DNA from 3 places in the Ferrovibrio xuzhouensis genome. Region 3 is predicted to be linked to each of the others. Evidence: predicted binding sites of a transcription regulator. Region 3 holds the regulator's gene; each other region holds the start of a gene.
What was found. Region 3 encodes LexA, which represses DNA repair genes until DNA is damaged. Its sites were predicted from a motif close to ATGTTCTANTTTGGTTC; they were not measured.
Positions count from the first base shown of each region.

Region 1: ACFOOQ_RS19575 (error-prone DNA polymerase) is a predicted target of LexA. The motif match lies at 2,293-2,309, and genes of this name have one in related genera.
Region 2: dinB (DNA polymerase IV) is a predicted target of LexA. The motif match lies at 1,906-1,922, and genes of this name have one in related genera.

Region 1 is NZ_JBHRYJ010000005.1:184,346-188,987, reverse strand. It holds gene ACFOOQ_RS19575 (error-prone DNA polymerase) at 1-2,264, opposite strand, end outside; gene ACFOOQ_RS19570 (glutathione S-transferase family protein) at 2,397-3,122, opposite strand; gene ACFOOQ_RS19565 (IclR family transcriptional regulator) at 3,201-3,971, opposite strand; gene ACFOOQ_RS19560 (enoyl-CoA hydratase/isomerase family protein) at 4,103-4,642, shown strand, end outside.
Region 2 is NZ_JBHRYJ010000001.1:482,253-486,894, reverse strand. It holds gene ACFOOQ_RS02310 (hypothetical protein) at 46-648, opposite strand; gene dinB (DNA polymerase IV) at 753-1,874, opposite strand; gene ACFOOQ_RS02300 (SUF system Fe-S cluster assembly regulator) at 2,050-2,511, shown strand; gene sufB (Fe-S cluster assembly protein SufB) at 2,534-3,994, shown strand; gene sufC (Fe-S cluster assembly ATPase SufC) at 4,019-4,642, shown strand, end outside.
Region 3 is NZ_JBHRYJ010000008.1:480-5,121, forward strand. It holds gene ACFOOQ_RS22025 (3'-5' exonuclease) at 1-202, shown strand, start outside; gene ACFOOQ_RS22030 (topoisomerase DNA-binding C4 zinc finger domain-containing protein) at 168-341, shown strand; gene ACFOOQ_RS22035 (hypothetical protein) at 552-710, opposite strand; gene ACFOOQ_RS22040 (O-acetyl-ADP-ribose deacetylase) at 869-1,411, shown strand; gene lexA (transcriptional repressor LexA) at 1,608-2,348, shown strand; gene ACFOOQ_RS22050 (gamma-glutamylcyclotransferase family protein) at 2,434-2,913, shown strand; gene ACFOOQ_RS22055 (type 1 glutamine amidotransferase domain-containing protein) at 2,953-3,510, opposite strand; gene ACFOOQ_RS22060 (PAS domain-containing protein) at 3,622-4,185, opposite strand; gene ACFOOQ_RS22065 (ComEC/Rec2 family competence protein) at 4,208-4,642, opposite strand, start outside.

The DNA.
Region 1 (4,642 bases), on a different contig from region 3:
TGGCACTTCAGCCAGCTCGATGCATAGGCCAGCAGGGCGAAGCTGGCGGCATGGCTCTCGGGGAAGCCATATTCGCCGAAGCCCTCAATCTGGCAGAAGACCTGTTCAGCGAATTCGGGCTTGTAGCCGCGTTCGGTCATGCCGTTGATGAGGCGGTCCCGGAAAGTGCCGATGGTGCCGGTTCGCTTGAAGGTCGCCATGGCGCGCCGGAGCTGGTCGGCCTCACCGGCACTGAAGCCCGCGCTGACCATGGCAATCTTCATCACCTGCTCTTGGAAGAGCGGTACGCCCAGTGTTTTGCCCAGCACCTCCCTGAGGGCCTCGGAGGGGTAGCTGACCGGCTCCTTGCCCTGGCGGCGCAGCAGGTAGGGATTGACCATGTCGCCCTGGATGGGGCCGGGCCGCACAATGGCCACCTCAATGACCAGGTCATAGAAGGTCCGGGGCTGCAGCCGCGGCAGCATGGTCATCTGCGCCCGGCTCTCGATCTGGAAGACGCCCACGGTGTCGGCCTGGCAGATCATGTCATAGGTGACTTTGTCATCCTGGGGGATGGTGGCGAGGTCGTATGACCTACCGTAATGGCGCTCCAGCAGGCCGAAGCACTTGGCGATGCAGGTCAGCATGCCCAGCGCCAGGACGTCGATTTTCAGAAGCCCCAGGGCGTCCAGGTCATCCTTGTCCCATTGGACAATGGTCCGGTCGACCATGCGGGCATTCTCGACGGGGACCAGGTCGGCCAGCGGCCCGTTGGTGATGACGAAACCTCCCACATGCTGGCTGATATGGCGCGGGAAGCTGATGAGCTCATTGGCCAGCTCCACCACGGTCCGGATCAGGGCTGAATCCGGGTCGATACCGGCATCCCGGAGCGAGTCTGGCGAATACCGTTCCTTGGACCACCAGTGCATGGTTCGTGAAATGCGATTGATGGCATCCACGGACAGGCCGAGCGCCCGGCCGACGGTACGGATGGCGAGCTTGGACCGGAAGCTGATGATGGTGGCGGCAATACCTGCCCGGTCCCGGCCGTACTTCTCATAGATATGCTGGATGACCTCTTCACGGCGCTCATGCTCGAAGTCGACATCGATGTCAGGCGGCTCGGCCCGCTCGGCCGAGATGAAGCGCTCGAACAGGACATCCTGGGTGGCCGGGTCGACCGAGGTGACGCCCAGGCAGAAGCAGACCGCCGAATTGGCGGCCGAACCGCGGCCCTGGCAAAGGATGCCGCGGTCCCGGGCGAAGCTGACCATCTCGTAGACGGTCAGGAAGTAGGCCGGATAGTTGAGCTGCTCGATGAGCCGGAGCTCATGCTCGAGCTGGGCCTGTACCTTGGCCGGTATGCCATCGGGGTAGCGTGTTTGGGCGCCCAACCAGGCCAGACGCTCGAGTTCCGCCTGTGGTGTCGCGCTCTCGCCCCGGCTTTCCTCGGGGTAGACGTAAGCGAGCTCGGACAGCGAGAAGCGGCAGCGGCTGGCAATCTCTACGCTGCGGGCCAGGGCCTCCGGGTGGTCCCGGAAAAGCTTGGCCATCTGCGCGGGCGATTTCAGGTATCGCTCGGCATTGGGCTCGGCGCGCAGACCCAGCTCGTCGACCGTGCAGCGATGCCGGGTCGCCGTCAGCACGTCCTGCAGGCGGGCGCGGGTCGGGTGGTGATAAATGACGTCGTTGATGGCGGCCATGGCAACGCCAGACTTGGCCGCGACCTTGGCCCAGCGGTCGATGCGCTGGCGGTCACGACCGCGCATCAGGTTGGAGACGCCCAGTGACAGGTTGTCGCCAATCAGGTCCCGCAGGGCCTCCATCCGGCTGATGAAGGCCTGCTCGACCCGTTTGGGCGCCAGCAGGACGATCTGCTGGCCGTCCAGCCGCTCCATGAGGTCAGCCCAGTAGAGCTCGGCCTCTCCCTTGGGCGCGCGGCGGCGGCCGAGCGAGATGAGCTGGCTGAGGCGGCTGTAGGCAGCCAGATCCATCGGCAGGCAGATGACGCTCGGGGCGTCCCGGAAATCGAGCCTGGCGCCGATGATGAGCTGGATGGCGGCATTCCTGGCGGCCACGTGGGCGCGCACGACACCGGCCAGCGTGTTGCGGTCGGTGATGGCGATGGCAGACAGCCCCAGCAAGGCGGCCTGTTGGACCAGCTCCTCGGCATGGCTGGCACCTTCGAGGAAGGAGAAGTTGGTCAGGCAGTGGAGCTCGGCGTAGGCGGTTGTTGCCGATGCATCGTTGCCATGTCTGTCGACTTGGTGTGGAGCGGACATGGCCACTGGACATAGCCCAGAGTGGCATATGTTCGCAATATGTTCTTGTTCCTATGTTCGACGCCCGGCTTGGCTATAAATGTTGGAAAACGGCCGAATATAGCCTTCGTCAGAAAGCTAAGGCGTTGTCGCCTAGGCGTCCACGAAGGCCCCGAAGTCAGCCCGTGCATATGCCGGGCGCGCCTGGAGAGCAGCCCACCAGGCGGCAACTTTGGGCCGCTGAACCGGCGACAGGGCTTCCGGAGCGATCTCTTCGTCGATCCGCCTGACGAACGGCGCGACAGCGATATCGGCAAGTGAATAGCGGCCGCCGATCAGCCAGCCCCCGGAAATCATGTCTTCCATCTGATCGAGAAGGCCAATGAGCTTGGACCGGGCCTCACCGAGTTCTTCCTCGGTATAGGGACTCCGGGCGACGCGCATCCAGGCTTCGCGCCGTTCCGCGCTGGGGATCTTTGTCAGCATGGCCTGGAGCTCATCCTCCGACATCTTCTCGGCCTTCTTCTGCAAATGGTGTCGCCAGTTGAAGCGGATGAGGTTGCCGATGAGGCCGTCGACATGGCGGACCCAGTTCCGCATCAGGGCGAGGTCGTAGGGGTCATCAGGGCGTAGCCGAGGCTCCGGGAAGATGGTGTCGAGGTATTCGCAAATGGTACCGCTCTCATGTAGCGGCCGCCCGTCATGCAGGATTGTCGGCACCACCCCCAGCGGATTGATCGCCAGATATTCCGGCTGGTGCTGCTGCTGGCGGGACAGGTCTATCTCGTGGGCTTCATAGGCCAGTCCCTTTTCTTCAAGGAAAAGGCGGACCCGTCGGGACGCGCTCGACTTCGGTGAATGGTAGAGAACGATGCTCATTGGCCCTCCCCAGGGACACTGCAGGCCCTGGCCTTATGACTGGCCAGCTAGCGCTCGTTTGGACGCGTTCCGGAGAAGCTATGCCGCTGCCTGAGAGACCTCGGCATTGGCTGATTTCAGGCTGCGGCTGATTTCAGCAGCTGCTTTGGAGACCAAAGCGCCGTATTTCGGGATCAGCTCGACCGGCAACCGGGAGGCAGGGCAGGATATCGACATCGTTGCTATCGGCTTGCCTTCGGAATTCAGAATGGCCGCCGCAACGGCATGCACTTCCGGATCCAGTTCGCCGAAGCTGACCGCATATCCGAGCTCCCGGACCTTGGCGACTTCTTGCCGCAAGCGGTCGGCATCTGTGATGGTCCGCTTGGTCCACGAGACCAGCGGATTTCGGATGTAGGCCTCGCGCTCAGCCTCTTCCATGGCTGCCAGGGCGGCCTTGCCGTTGGAGGCCACATGCAGCGGCGCATGTGCACCAAGCTGACGAACGGTGCGAACCGGCTGTGGTGAATCAAGGCGGTCGATGAGAACGACCTCACCGCCTTCCGGCACCATAAGGTGAATGGTCTCGCGCGTTTCGTCGCGCAGCCATCGCATTACCGGCAGAGCAATCTCGCGTAGCCGCGGCTCCGGATCTGCAGACTTGCTGAGGAGCAGCAGACGGTTTGTGACGGCCCATCGACGACGAGTGCCGTCCACCGGGCGAACGTATCCCGCGTCGTGCAGCGTCGTCAGGCAACGCTGAATCGTGGTCTTGGGTTCCTGTAGTCGGCGAGCAAGTTCGCTGACGCCAATCAGCTGGCTCTCAACGACAGCTTCCAGAACACGCAGGGCAGTTTTGACGCTTTCCACGGCCGGGACCCCAAAAACGGGTTTACAGCCCATGCGATATGCAGATAGCATGGACCACAATACGGAACTAAATGTGCCACAATGCGGAACGAAGGTCAAGCCCTTACGGATCCGTTTCGGGAGAGAGACGAATGAGCGATGCCGCGGTGAAGGCTGCGAAGCCTGCTGATGTCGACGATGTGGGAACCGAGCCTCTCTATACGGTCAACGACGGCTGCGCGACGATCAGGCTGAACCGTCCGAAGCACCTGAACCGCATCCAGGCCGACGATCTCGAGATTCTCCTCGGCTATCTCGACCGCGCGGAAGCCGACCAGAGTGTTCGGGTTGTCGTCTTGACCGGCACCGGCCGGGTTTTCAGCGCCGGGTACAATCTCGGAGACATTGCTGCGGGCCGTAGAGGCAAGGGCGCCCCGGGCGTAGAAGACCAGAGCCCCTTCGAGCAACTGACCAACCGCCTCGAGAATCTTTCCCGCCCGACAATCTGTCGGCTGAATGGTCCCGTATATGGCGGCGCGACGGACCTGGCGCTGTGCTGCGATTTCCGCGTCGGAACCGATGGCTGCGAGATGTTCATGCCCGCCAGCCGCCTCGGTCTGCACTACTACCCGTCAGGCATGGTGCGCTACATAACCAGACTCGGCGTCAATGCCGCCAAAAAGCTGTTTCTC
Region 2 (4,642 bases), on a different contig from region 3:
GACAAGGGCAGAAAAGTCCCGCCGCCGGGCCCATCTATTTCCGGATCACATGGGTGGGACAACGCCATCCCGGCCGACCAGCACGGCGACCGCTTCCTGCGGGCCGCCGCTGCCCTGTGGCGCGATGACGATGGCATGGGCGCCGGCTTTCAGCAGGCTGCGGTCGGCCGGGGCCACCGCCACGATCGGCACGGACTTCGGCACCATCACCTTCTGCTCGCCGCCCTTGTATTTCACCGTCATGGTGCGGCCGCTGGTGCCGACCAGGTCGCCGACGGCGCCGTTGGTCATGGTGCTGCCCGGCGCGAGGTCCCAGGCGTAATGGCCATCGCCGACGCCGCGCATGGCGGGATCGAAGACCGAGACTTCCAGCGCCACCTGACTGCCATCGGCCTGCGGGATGGCGGCGGTGCCGATATAGCTGTCGGGCTTGATGTCGCCCATCGTTGCGCGGCTGATGCCGATCACATGGGTCTTGTCGGTCAGCGCGACGGTGACGGTCCTGCCGTCGCCGGTGGTAATGGCGAGCGTGCCGTCACTGACCTGCTGGATCGTGCCGCGCAGGCGGGTGGTCGTGCTCTGGGCCATGGCCACGCCGCTGAGCAGCGAAAGCCCGAGAGCGAACGCCGTGAAAAGCTGTTTCTTCATGTCTGCACCTGGGGAAAGAGAGAAGGGGCGGGTACGCCGTTTCTACATAGGGATGGGTGGGCCAGCGCCAATCCGTCGGCGGATCACGCCTCCGTGAACGCCGGCTAGAGCAGCAGGCGAAGCTGCGGCGCGGCTTCGTCGGCTTGCGTTTCCTGCCGGCTTTCCAGTCCCGACAGGGTCACGCCGAGCAATCGGATGCCCTTGCGCACCGGGAAGACGCCGGCCAGCAGATCCTGTGTGGTGCCGGCCAGTTCGGCCGCCGAAGCGACCGGCTGCGCGGTGCTGCGACTGCGGGTGATCTGCCGGAAATCGGCGAATTTCACCTTCAGCGTGACGGTGCGGCCGCGAATGCCCGACGCCTCGCAATAGGACCAGATCTTGCCGATGATCGGCTGCAGCTCCGCCCAGGCGGCATCGACATCATGCAGGTCGGCACCAAAGGTATTCTCGGCGCCGACGGACTTGCGGATGCGGTCGGGCCGCACCGGGCGCTCGTCGATGCCGCGCGAAATCCAGTAATAGAAAGTGCCCGACTTGCCGAAATGCCGGCGCAGGAAATCGAGGTCGCGCTCGCGCAGGTCGCTGCCGGTCGCGATGCCGAGGCCCTGCATCTTCGCCGCCGTGGCCGGGCCGATGCCGTGGAATTTGCCGACCGGCAGGCCGGCGACGAAATCGGCCCCCATGCGTGGCGTGATCACGAACTGGCCATTCGGCTTGTTCTCGTCGGACGCAAGCTTGGCGAGGAACTTGTTGTAGGAGATGCCGGCCGAGGCGGTCAGGCCGGTGGCGTCGCGAATCCTGGCGCGGATTTCCTCGGCGATGATGGAGGCCGACGGCATGCCCTTCAGGTTTTCGGTGACGTCGAGATAGGCTTCGTCCAACGACAGCGGCTCGATCAGCGGGGTGTATTCGGCGAAAATCTCGCGGATCTGCCGCGACACCGCCTTATAGACGTCGAAGCGCGGCTTGACGAAGACCAGCTCCGGGCATTTGCGCAGCGCCGTCACCGAGGCCATCGCCGAGCGCACCCCGAAGGTCCGCGCCTCGTAACTGGCGGCCGCCACCACGCCGCGCTCGCGGGCACCGCCGACCGCCACCGGCCGGCCACGCAGGTCGGGATTGTCGCGCTGTTCGACCGAGGCATAGAAGGCATCCATGTCGACATGGATGATCTTGCGCGGTGACGGCGCTTCTGGCTGGGGGCTGGTTTCGGCGGGCTCGGACATGGCGAACGGGTCGGTTGTATGTCTGCTTACCATATTCCTGTTTTGTTCGAAATGGTTGATGGGGTTGACATCCGCCGTCCGGAAATCATCTTGCAATCCAGACCAGATTGGTCTTATTTGCCGCCGCCGGGCCCGAAGATTCGGGTCGGGCGTGAAATTGCGAAGGATTTGCAGGATGTTGCGCCTCAGTCGCCTGGCTGACTACGGCGTCATGGTGATGGCCCATGTGGCCGCCGATCCCGATGGCGCCCATAACGCTGCCGATACCGCGGCGGCCACCGGCCTGCCCGGACCGACAGTCGCCAAGATCATGGCGCGGCTGGCCAAGGGCGGCCTGCTCGCCTCGCAGCGTGGCGCCCGCGGCGGCTATCGCCTGGCGCAGCCGGCCGCGGTGACCACGGTGGCGGCCATCATCACCGCGCTCGACGGTCCGATCGCCCTGACCCAATGCTCGACCAGCGGGCCGAGCGCCTGTGACCGGGAAAATCTCTGCGTCTCCCGGCGTGGCATCAACCGCATCAACACGGCGATCCGCGGCGCGCTGGAAGGCGTGACGCTCGCCGAGCTGGCGCAGCCCTACGATTTCTTCGCCCCCCTGCCGCCGCGCACTGTCAGCGCGGTCGTGTCCAACAGCTAGAGTCCAGAGGACAGGTCGCCCCATGCCTGCCAATGCTGAAACCATCGAAACCGTCCGCAATCTCGGCGGCGAATACAAATACGGCTTCGTCACCGACATCGAATCCGACATCCTGCCCAAGGGCCTGAGCGAGGACACCGTCCGCTTCATCTCGGGCAAGAAGGGCGAGCCGGAATGGATGCTGGAGTGGCGGCTGAAGGCCTTTCGCACCTGGCTGAAGATGGAGCGCGAGAAGGGCGAGCCGGGCTGGGCCAAGATCAGCCATCCGCCGATCGACTTCCAGGACATCCATTACTATTCGGCGCCGAAGAAGAAGACGCTGAAAAGCCTCGACGAGGTCGATCCGGACCTGCTGGCGACCTACGAGAAACTCGGCATCCCGCTGAAGGAACGCGAGATTCTTGCCGGCGTTGCCGTCGATGCCGTGTTCGACAGCGTCTCGGTGGCGACCACCTTCAAGGACAAGCTGAAGGATCTCGGCATCATCTTTTGTTCGATGTCGGAAGCCGTGCGCGAGCATCCGGAACTGGTGCAGAAGTATCTCGGCTCGGTGGTGCCGGTGGCTGACAATTTCTATGCCACGCTCAATTCGGCGGTCTTCTCCGACGGCTCTTTCGTTTATGTGCCGCCCGGCGTGCGCTGCCCGATGGAGCTCAGCACCTATTTCCGCATCAACGAGGCCAAGACCGGCCAGTTCGAACGCACGCTCATCGTGGTCGACAAGGGCGCCTATGTCTCCTACCTCGAAGGCTGCACCGCGCCGATGCGCGACGAGAACCAGCTGCATGCCGCGGTGGTCGAGCTGGTCGCCATGGAAGACGCCGAAATCCGTTACGCCACCGTGCAGAACTGGTATCCGGGCGACAAGAATGGCAAGGGCGGCATCTACAATTTCGTCACCAAGCGCGGCGCCTGCCGCGGCGCCCGGGCCAAGATTTCCTGGACCCAGGTCGAAACCGGCTCGGCGATCACCTGGAAGTATCCGTCGGTGATCCTGCAGGGCGATGACAGCGTCGGCGAGTTCTACTCGGTGGCGGTGACCAACAATGCCCAGCAGGCCGATACCGGCACCAAGATGATCCATCTCGGCAAGAACACCAAGTCGACCATCATCTCGAAGGGCATCTCGGCCGGCCGTGCGCAGAACACCTATCGCGGCCTGGTCCGGGTGCTGCCCGGCGCCACCGGCGCGCGCAACTATTCGCAGTGCGACAGCCTGCTTATCGGCGACCGCTGCGGCGGCCATACCGTGCCCTATATCGAGGTGAAGAACCGCACGGCCAAGGTCGAGCACGAGGCCACCACCTCGCGGATTTCCGACGACCAGCTGTTCTACTGCCGCCAGCGCGGCCTGTCCGCCGAGGATGCGGTGTCGACCATCGTCAACGGCTTCTGCAAGGACGTGCTGCAGAAGCTGCCCATGGAATTCGCCGTCGAGGCCCAGAAGCTGCTGGGTGTCAGCCTCGAAGGCTCGGTCGGTTAAGACGAAGAATCAGGATCAGCCCCCATGCTTGAGATCAAGAACCTCCACGCCACCGTTGACGGCAAGGAAATCCTGCACGGCATCGACCTCGTCATCAAACCGGGCGAGGTGCATGCCATCATGGGCCCGAACGGTTCGGGCAAGTCGACGCTGTCCTACGTGCTGTCGGGCCGTGAGGGCTATGACGTCACCGCTGGCTCCGTCACCTTCAACGGCCAGGACCTGCTGGCGCTGGAAACCGAAGAGCGCGCCCGCGAGGGCATGTTCCTCGCCTTCCAGTATCCGGTCGAGATTCCCGGCGTCGCCAACGCAACCTTCCTGCGCTCGGCGGTCAATGCGGTGCGCAAGCATCGCGGGCTGGCCGACATGGATGCCATGACCTTCCTCAAGACCGCCAAGGCCAAGATGAAGCAGCTGCAGATGGACGAGAAGTTCCTGCAACGCGCCGTCAACGTCGGCTTCTCGGGTGGCGAGAAGAAGCGCAACGAGGTGTTCCAGATGCTGCTGCTGGAACCCACGCTGGCGATCCTCGACGAGACCGATTCCGGCCTCGACATCGACGCACTGAAGGTTGTCGCCGAGGGTGTCAACGCCCTGCGCAGCCCGGAGCGTTCGGCGCTGGTGATCACCCATTACCAGCGGCTGCTC
Region 3 (4,642 bases):
GAGCCCGTGCCCGAAGTGCGGCTGCGGCACCATGAAGCGGTACGACGGCCAATATGGCCCCTTCGAGGCATGCAGCACCCACCCTCGTTGTAATTTCAAGCGCAACATCTCGGTGGAAAGTTCCCGTGCGGGGGGCACCGTCCAATCGGGTGAGGATCGCACGCCCGATGTCAGTTGGAGATTATTGTCCCACCTGTGGTGATGGATCGATGGTCGTTCGTTCCGGCGGAGCATATCAACCGTTCCTGGCTTGCTCGGGTTATCCTTCCTGCAAGACTACCGCTGCCCTTGACGGAGGCACTGAGGGTGGCGCAACTCGGAGGCAGAAGTTGCCCGGTTGATCATCTAGCCGGAACCGGCTCGCGGACGGCTCCAGAGGCTCCACCGAATCGGCGAGATAGAAGCCTGAGCCGGAAGGGATTGAATTGAGCGCCGTGCATCAAAGGAATTCACTGCGCGCGCCGATGATCGCTCGTGACCATCACAATAGCGCACTAAATGCCGATCCCCAATCCCGGCACCACCTCTGGAATCACTTAGAAAAAATGCTTTCATTTCAATATGATAAAGCAGGTCGTAGGATGATCCACAACCGGACGGCCGGGCGCGGCCTGTGCCTGCGTCGTGCCATAGGCCTGCGCCGCGCTTTGCGCGCTGGCGGCGCGGCGCGGTTTCAGGTTCAGCTCGGGTGCTCTGGTCGGATCGCTCATCTCGCCCCGGTTAAACGATGGCCGGCAGGGCGGCAAGGCTGCATCGCAAGGCCTTGCTGTCATTGTCGTTTCCCATGGTTAGGGAAGCGTAAACAACGGCGGCGCCGATGCTTTCCCGGCGAGTCGCCGGAAAATCGCGGATTCGCTAGGATGCCGCCATGGCCGCGCCCCGCATCCGCATCGAAACCGGCGACATCACCAGACTCGCGGTCGATGCCATCGTCAACGCGGCGAATGAAAGCCTGCTTGGCGGCGGCGGTGTCGATGGCGCCATCCACCGTGCGGCTGGCCCCGCCCTGCAGTCGGAATGCCGCACGCTCGGTGGCTGCCCGACCGGCGAGGCCCGCATCACCGGCGGCTATCGCCTGCCCGCCCGCCATGTGATTCACACGGTGGGGCCGGTCTGGCAAGGCGGCCGGCGCGGCGAGTCCGGATTATTGTCCGCCTGCTATCGCAACAGCCTCGAGCTCGCCCGCCTGCACCGGCTCGGCAGCATCGCCTTCCCCGCCATCTCGACCGGCATCTACGGTTACCCGCTGCAGGCCGCGACCGGGATCGCGGTGGCGGAAGTCCGCCGATTCGTTGCCCGCGAACCGCGCCCGGAACAGATTGTCTTTGTCTGCTTCTCGGCCGAGGCTGTTGCCCTCTATGAGGCAGCCCTCGCCGACCCCGAACCACAAAATACGGGGAACATGGGATAAACAATATCAAGATATAGAGGGGCCGCGGCCCTGCCTGTGGAAAAAATACTTGACCCGTATGCAGAACCTCATTAGAACATTTCGTGGATTTCGCGTTCATGCCGCCAGTCCACGGGCCGACCGCCGCAGCCGCTGATGCCCAGCCTGCGGGCAACAGGACCCACCGGCCGGCGGCGGATATCGAGGAGGCACCTCTATGCTGACCCGCAAGCAGCACGACCTGCTGCTCTACATTCACGACAAGCTGGAAACCACCGGCGTCTCGCCCTCTTTCGAGGAAATGAAGGAGGCGATGAAGCTGAAATCCAAGTCCGGCATCCACCGTCTGGTGACCGGCCTGGAGGAACGCGGCTTCATCCGCCGGCTTGCCCATCGTGCCCGCGCGCTGGAAGTGCTGCGCCTGCCGGACTCGGCGGTACCGATCCGCGGCGGTGTCGGTGCCGTCGCGCAGCGCAGCGCCACCCCGCGCAACCGCATGATGCCGCGCGCCGTCGAGAGCAGCGACAAGCCGATGCCGGGCACGCCGGTGACGGTCAATCCCTACAACGCCCGCGACATCGTCACCCTGCCGCTCTATGGCCGCATCGCCGCCGGTACGCCGATCGAGGCGCTGCGCGACATGAGCACGCAGATCGACGTGCCGATCGGCCTGCTCGGCAACGGCGAGCATTATGCGCTGGAAGTGGCCGGCGACTCGATGGTCGATGCCGGCATCATGGATGGCGACACGGTGATCATCCAGCGCAGCGAGAATGCCGACAACGGCACCATCGTGGTGGCGCTGGTCGACGACCAGGAAGTGACGCTGAAGCGCCTGCGCCGCAAGGGCAACTCGGTGGCGCTGGAAGCCGCCAATCCGGCCTATGAGACGCGCATCTTCGGCCCCGACCGGGTCAAGGTGCAGGGCCGCCTGGTCGGCCTGCTGCGCCGCTACTGATTGACGATACCGGCATCGCCGGGACTATGATCGCGGGGCGCAGCAATGCGCCCCGTTTCTTTTTTGCCCGCAGGACAGCGCCGCGATGACCGCCGCACCGATCTGGTATTTCGCCTACGGCTCCAACATGAATCCGGCGCGGCTGGCCGATGACCGGCTGACTCCGCGCGGCGTCGCGGTCGAACAGCGCCTGCTGGCCGCCCTGCCCGACTGGCGGCTCGCTTTCAACAAGCCCTGGGCGAAGTTCAACGGCGCCGGCGCCGCCAACATCCTGCCCCTTGCCGGCGGCCGGGTCTTCGGCACCATCAACCGCATGCTGCCGGCCGGCCTCGATGTACTCGACGAATACGAGGGCGTCGCCACCGGCCAGTATCGCCGCCAGCCGATCACCGTGTTCGGCGGCGACGGCCGGCCGGTGCAGGCGATCACCTATATTGCGGAAAACGTGGCCACGACCGACCTGCTGCCACACCGGGACTACCTGGCGCATCTGCTGGCCGGCCGCGACCTGCTGCCTGCCGACTATCTCGCCGTACTCGAAGCCCAGGCCTGCTGCGGCGAGTGAGGGCCGGCGACGCCGCCCTCACGCCTTATCGAATTAAGGTCAGGCGGCGCGCTTGTGCTTGCCCTCCTGCACCTCCTCGATGATCTTGCCGACGAAGGCGTCGAGGTCCTTTGGCGAGCGGCTGGTGATGATGCCGTTGTCGTTCACCACCGCCTTGTCGACCCAGTGCCCGCCGGCATTGCTGACATCGGTTTTGATCGACTTCCAGGACGTGACCTGACGGTCGCGCACCACGCCGGCTTCGACCAGCAGCCACGGGCCATGGCAGATCGCCGCGACGATCCTGCCGCCGGAGATGAAGCTTTTCACCAGCCCCATCGCGGCATCGTCGAGACGCAGCGTATCGGGGTTCATCTGGCCGCCGGGAATCACCAGCGCATCATACTGGTCCGGCTTCACCGCCGAGAGCGCGAGATCGACCTCGACCTTGTCACCCCAGTCCTTGTCCTTCCAGCCGCGGATCGCCTTGCCGTCCGGCGAGGCCACCTCGACCGTGGCGCCGGCTTCCTTCAGGCGGTCGCGCGGCACTGTCAGTTCCGATTGCTCGAAGCCGTTGGTGGCGATGATGAGAATCCGGGATTTCCTGATGTCCGTCATGATGTGGCTCCTGTCTGCTGCCTGTCCGTACGGAACGGGTCGGCGGCGGATCGGTTCCGCCATGGCAGGCAAAAGCCACAATGTCTGCGGCGCCCGGAGAAAACCGCGAGATTACGGCGTTTCCCGGCGCATGCCGTAGAGCGCGATCTCGCGCAGGCTGTGGTCGAAATAGGCATTCACCGCCAGCACGATGCCGGGCGCGCCGTCTTCGCCGGCCAGCGGCATGTAGATATTCTCGATATAGGGCGCGCGATCGCCGATGATGTTGACCCACAGCGGCGGGCCCAGCCGCCAGTGCGCCCGGCCATTGAGCAACACGAGAGCGAAGCGGGCGCTGACATCCTGGCGGCCGGCGAGTTCACGGTTTACCTCGTCGACGAATTTTCCGGTATCATCGCCGCCACGTGCCGCCACGATTTCGGTGCCGATCAGGCGGTAGCGATAACGCATGCCCCGCTCCGCCGGCACGGCATCCACCATCCACAGGAACGGCAGATGCAGCCGCAGCGCCAGCGGATCGATATGCTGGCGCCCCGGCAGATGGCCGAGGGACTGCCTGAGGTCCAGCCAGTAGGCGTAGACATCGCGGAGCCGGCCGGAGCGGATCGTATCCGCCGGCAACTCATCGCAGAAACCCGTCCTGGTATCCGAGCCACGCCCGGGGCCGAAGATCATGCGGCGAGTCTGACACAGGCTTTCAGGGCGATACAGAAAAATGATTGCGAGGCGATCCCGCTTCATCCGTATCCGCACTGCCGGGCAGCCCATGGCCCTGCAACAGCGCCCAGGGCCGCCGGCCGCGGCTTTCCGCCACGGTCACCACGCGCAGGCCGGTCTGGCGGTCGAGGAATAGCGTATGCGCACCTGAGCGCCGCAGATCAAAACGGTCGATCACCACGCGGGCGGCCGGACAGCGATAGCGGATCGCCAGTTGCTGGGCGATCACCGCATCGGCATGGCGGCAATCCTCGGTGATCGCCTGCGGCCGTTTCGGCAGGGCAACCAGAAAGCCGTCATGGCGCCAGGCGCAGCCGTCGGGATCGCAGCGCACGGACCCGTCGACGCCGCTGCGTCCCTCGGTGTCGTTGCGACGCAAGGCCGGCCAGGGATAAAGCGGCGGTGCGCCGAGACG